Regions from separate parts of the Methylobacterium komagatae genome, predicted to be linked through region 2. Evidence: predicted binding sites of a transcription regulator. Region 2 holds the regulator's gene; the other holds the start of a gene.
What was found. Region 2 encodes PhoB, which activates phosphate uptake and scavenging genes when phosphate is short. Its sites were predicted from a motif close to TGTCATNNANCTGTCAT; they were not measured.

Region 1: ACFQE0_RS11785 (calcineurin-like phosphoesterase C-terminal domain-containing protein) is a predicted target of PhoB. The motif match lies at 890-906, and genes of this name have one in related genera.

Annotation. Positions count from the first base shown of each region.
Region 1 covers NZ_JBHSWN010000001.1:2,419,317-2,421,776, reverse strand. Annotated here, with positions in the region: gene ACFQE0_RS11785 (calcineurin-like phosphoesterase C-terminal domain-containing protein) at 1-849, opposite strand, end outside; gene ACFQE0_RS11780 (L,D-transpeptidase family protein) at 974-2,302, opposite strand.
Region 2 covers NZ_JBHSWN010000001.1:4,433,435-4,435,894, forward strand. Annotated here, with positions in the region: gene phoU (phosphate signaling complex protein PhoU) at 1-576, shown strand, start outside; gene phoB (phosphate regulon transcriptional regulator PhoB) at 787-1,482, shown strand; gene ACFQE0_RS22020 (protein-disulfide reductase DsbD family protein) at 1,484-2,460, opposite strand, start outside.

The DNA.
Region 1 (2,460 bases), 2.0 Mb from region 2:
CCCCAGGAGGTTGCGCAGGAACGCGAGGTTCCGCTCGCCGATCCGCCCCTCGTAGGTGTTCGCCCCCGTGGCGACGGGCGGCCCGAGCCAGACGACGTTATCGAGCATCACGAACAGCGCCTTGCCGTGCCGGAAGGCGAAGGACGGCACACCGAAGACGCGCTTCCACGTCTCGCGACTGTAGCGCGCGTCGGGCGCCTGCATGTTCAGGTCGTGGTTGCCGGGGAGAGAGTACCAGGGGATGCCGATCCGCCCGACGATGGCGTTCGACCGGCCGTAGAGCGACAGGTCGTCGAATAGGACGTCCCCGGTAGTGATGCCGAAGGCCGCCGGAATGGCCATCGCGCGGTTCACGGCCGTGTCGCGAACATGATCGAGTTCGTGGCGGCTCTCGGGCTGCGGATCGGTGAAGAGCAGGACGTCGAAATCCTCCGGCTCGTCCTGCTTCGTCAGGATGAAATCAATGGCGGAGGGAAGCGGACCGGTGGGGTCGACGCCCCGGTAGCGCAGGCCGAGGTCCTTCGGCGTGCCCTCCGGCTGGTGAATGAAGCTGTGGCGGACGACGTTGTCGGCGTCGCACGGCAGGGCGTAGCCCGGCGGCTTGATCACGAAGACCGCCCCGTCGCCCGGCATCGGCAGGCGGTAGCGCCCCTGCGCATCGGTGCGGGCCACCTCCTGCCCGTTCGACACGAGCACGCCCGGCAGCGGCGCGCGGCCCGCACCGTCGAGGGCGTAGACTGTGCCCGTCGCCTCGCCGGACTGCGCCGAGGCATGCCCAGCCGCGAGCGTCAGGACGGCGGCACCGGCGATGGTACCGGCAAGGGTCTCGCGACGGGTCAGGGGCGGCATCGTCGGCTCCTCGATTGCGCGGCCGAACCACCAGATTTACGCGACCGTCGCATGACAATTCGACAACGAAAAAGGCCCGCGCTTCGGGGAAGCACGGGCCTTTTCGATTCAGGGGGTCGAGCGATCAGTTGGCGTCTTCGTCGCCCGGCTCGAAGGTCTGCGGCATGGTCGACTCGGCGCTGGCGACCGGGGTCGGGGCGCTGATGGTCGAGGGCACATTCACGCCGTCACGCTTGTAAATGTCGTCGCGGAACTGCACGACGCCGTCCGGGGTCGCCCAGGCGGTGATGTAGGTCCAGTAGACCGGCACCGGCGCCGACAGGGTGGCATCAACGCGCTTGCCGCTCTCGATCGCCTGCTCGACCTGCTCGCGGCCCCAGCCGGGCGTGTCCTTGAGCAGCCACGTGATGTACTCGCGCACGTTCTGCACGCGCACGCAGCCCGACGAGATGAAGCGGAAGTCGTCGCCGAACACGCCCTTGGTGTTCGTATCGTGCATGAACACGCCGTAGGGGTTCGGGATGTTGATGCGGACGATGCCCATCGAGTTGAAGTCGGCGCCCGAATCCTGGCGGTAGGTGTAGCGGGTGCCCTCGTCCGAGTTCCAGTTCACGGCCTTCGGCGAAACTTCCTGACCGTTCGACAGGATGCGGATCCGGTTATCCGTGAGGTAGTTCGGATCCTTCTGCATCTTCGGGATCAGGTCCTTCTTCACGATGGAAGCCGGGACCGTCCAGGTCGGGTTGAAATTGATCTGCGTCGCCTTGGTGTTCATGATCGGCGACTGGCGGTCGATCTTGCCGACACCCGCCGCATGCAGCGTCACGATGCGGCCGTCCTCGACGGTCTGCACCAGGGCCGCCGGGATGTTGGTGATGACGAAGCGGCGTCCGAGATCGCCCGAGTAGGAGCGCAGGCGCAGCACGTTGGTCTCGAGCTGGCGCAGGCGGATTTCCGCCGGCACGTTCATGGCCTGCTCGGTCGCCGCGCTCATGGCGCCGGTCTGGCTGAGGCCGTGACGGGCCTGGAAGCGCTTCACGCCCGCCGCGACGTAGGAATCGAACACGCCGGTATTGGCGGAGGCCGGGTCGAGATCGCCCGTCACGATCAGGCGCTGCCGGACGGCGGCCACGGCCGGGCCCTTCGAGCCGATGCGCAGGCGCTCGGCGCCATTCACCGGGCGCCAGCCGCCGCGCGAGACGATCTCGCGGTACTTCTCGACCATCTGCTCGGTGGCCGCCACGGTCTGGGGCGAGAGGATCGGCACGGTCTCGCGCTGAACCTGCATCGCGGCGGGCGCCGCGTAATCCTGCGCCCATTCGGCCTGGGCGTAACCGGATTGGTCCCGCGCCGGGGCGGCCATGGCGGCGGACGCCGCGGCCGTGCCGAGGGCGAGGCCGAGCAGGGCCGTGAGGCGGGGGGTGGTGAACCGGGTAGGTGCCTGATTGCGCATCGGTGGCTGGCTCTGGTCCAGATTTCGTTTGGCACGGACGGCCTGTGAAGGTGGCCGCACCGTGTCGTGTCGGGTTTTAATACTCCCTATCGAAGGGGCCGGAATGTGGCGCCGCCGTGCGGCGGCGCACGTCGACGTCCGCCTTCCCCCGGGTGCGG
Region 2 (2,460 bases):
CAGGCGGTAATCCTGGCCGACAAGCGCCTCGACACGCTTCAGCGCGAGATCGAGGAAAAGGCGGTCCTGCTCATCGCCCGCCGCCAGCCCATGGCGGTGGACCTGCGCGAGACCATCTCGGCCATCCGCGTCTCGGGCGATCTCGAGCGCATCGGCGACCTCGCCAAGAACGTCGCCAAGCGCGTCACCGCCATCGCCGACCAGTCGCCCGCGCAGAAGATCGTGCTCGGCGTGCGCCACATGAGCGACCTCGCCGAGGGGCAGCTCAAGGACGTGCTGGACGCCTATGCGAGCCGTGACATCAAGGCCGCCCACGACGTATGGGAACGGGACGGCGAGATCGACGCCCTGTACAATTCCCTGTTTCGCGAGCTCCTGACCTACATGATGGAGGATCCGCGCAACATCTCGTTCTGCACGCATCTTCTGTTCTGCGCCAAGAACGTGGAGCGCATCGGCGATCACACCACCAACATCGCCGAGACCATCCATTATCTCCAGACCGGCGAGATCTTCATGGGCGAGCGCCCGAAGAACGACGCCTCGAACTACACGACGGTCGTGCCGGGCGCCTAAGAGCTCCTCACAAAACTCCCGTTCACCGGGAGTTCTCCCCCTGGCCTCGACGGCTTAGCGGGAGTTTCGTGAGAGGCTCTCAGGCCCGGCGAGACCCGACCCATCGACGGCGCGGTCCCCGCTCAGGAAGGCCGCGCGGCGTAACAGCGTTGCCTGGACCCCTCGGTCGCCTTCGGCCGGGGGCATCCGGCGTGGAATGGACCACCGGCCATGCGTGTCCTGATCGTCGAGGACGAAGAGGCGCTCACCACCCTCCTGCGGTACAACCTGGAGGCGGAGGGCTTCAGCGTCGATTCCGCCGCGCGGGGCGACGACGCCGAGTTGCTGCTCGCCGAGCGCACCCCCGATCTCGTGCTGCTCGACTGGATGCTGCCGGGCCTGTCGGGCATCGAACTCTGCCGCCGCATCCGGGCGCGGCGCGAGACCGAGCGGCTGCCGGTCATCATGCTCACCGCCAGGGGCGAGGAGGGCGACCGGGTGCGTGGCCTCGGCACCGGCGCGGACGATTACATCGTCAAGCCGTTCTCGGTGCCGGAATTGCTGGCGCGGGTGCGCGCCCTTCTTCGCCGTGCCAAGCCCGCCCATGTCGCAGACCGGCTGGCGGCGGGCGATATCGAGCTCGACCGCAGCGGTCATCGCGTCCGGCGCGGCGGCACCGAACTCCATCTCGGGCCGACCGAGTTCCGGCTACTCGAATTCCTGATGCTCAGCCCCGGCCGGGTCTTCTCCCGCGAGCAATTGCTCGACGGCGTCTGGGGCCACGACGTCTATATCGACGAGCGCACCGTGGACGTGCATGTCGGCCGCCTGCGCAAGGCGCTCAACGGGCCGCGCCAGACCGACCCAATCCGCACCGTGCGCGGCTCGGGCTACGCCTTCGACGAGACCTTCTCCCTCGAAGCGTGATCTACCGGACCGCGGCCGTGCGGTCGGGAATGGCGGACAGGGCTTCCAGCACCGTGCCCTCCGTCAGGATCTGCGGCAGCACCTGCGGCTCGCCCTGCGTGTAGAGCAGGTAGAGCGGCACGCCGCTGCGGCCGTAATCCTCGAGCAAACGGGTGATCTCCGGGTTCTGGTTGGTCCAATCGCCCTTCAGGTAGGTGACGCCCTTGGCCCGCATCGCCGCCTGCACGGACGGCCGCGACAGCGAGGTGGTTTCGTTGACGGCGCAGGTGATGCACCACGCCGCCGTCAGGTTCACGAAGACCGGGTGCCGCGCGTCGCGCAAGGCATCGAGCCGCGTCCGGCTGAAAGGTTCGGTGCCCTCGGACGCGGCTTGCGCCGTTGACAGTGCAGGCTGCTGCGACAGGCCGAAGCCCAAAGTCACCACGGCGATGACCGCGAGGCCTGCCAAACCCTGGAAGATGCGCTCCCCGACGGGCGTCGCGTTGCGGCTGCGCTCCCAGGCCCAGGCCGCGAAGCCCACGAGCACGACGCCGATGAGCGCTGCGAACAGGCCGCGCGCATCGACCTGCTGCGCCAGCACCCAGATCAGCCACGCCGCCGTGGCATAGACCGGGAAGGCGAGCGCCTGCTTCAGCGTCTCCATCCACGCGCCGGGGCGGGGAAGGATCCGCACGGCGCCGGGCCACAGGGTCAGGGCCAGGAAGGGCAGCGAGAGGCCGAGACCCAGGGCGGCGAACACCGCCAGCGCCACGGCGGGCCCCTGCGTCAGCGCGAAGCCCACCGCCGCGCCCATGAAGGGCGCAGTACACGGGGTGGCGACGAGCGTCGCGAGCACCCCGGTGAAGAACGAGCCCGAGAGTCCGGCCCGGCGGGTCAGGCCGTCGCCGATCCCGGCGAATCGGCCGCCGAGGGAGAACACCCCCGACAGGCTCAAACCCACCGCGACAAGGAGGTAGGCGAGACCGGCCACGACCGGCG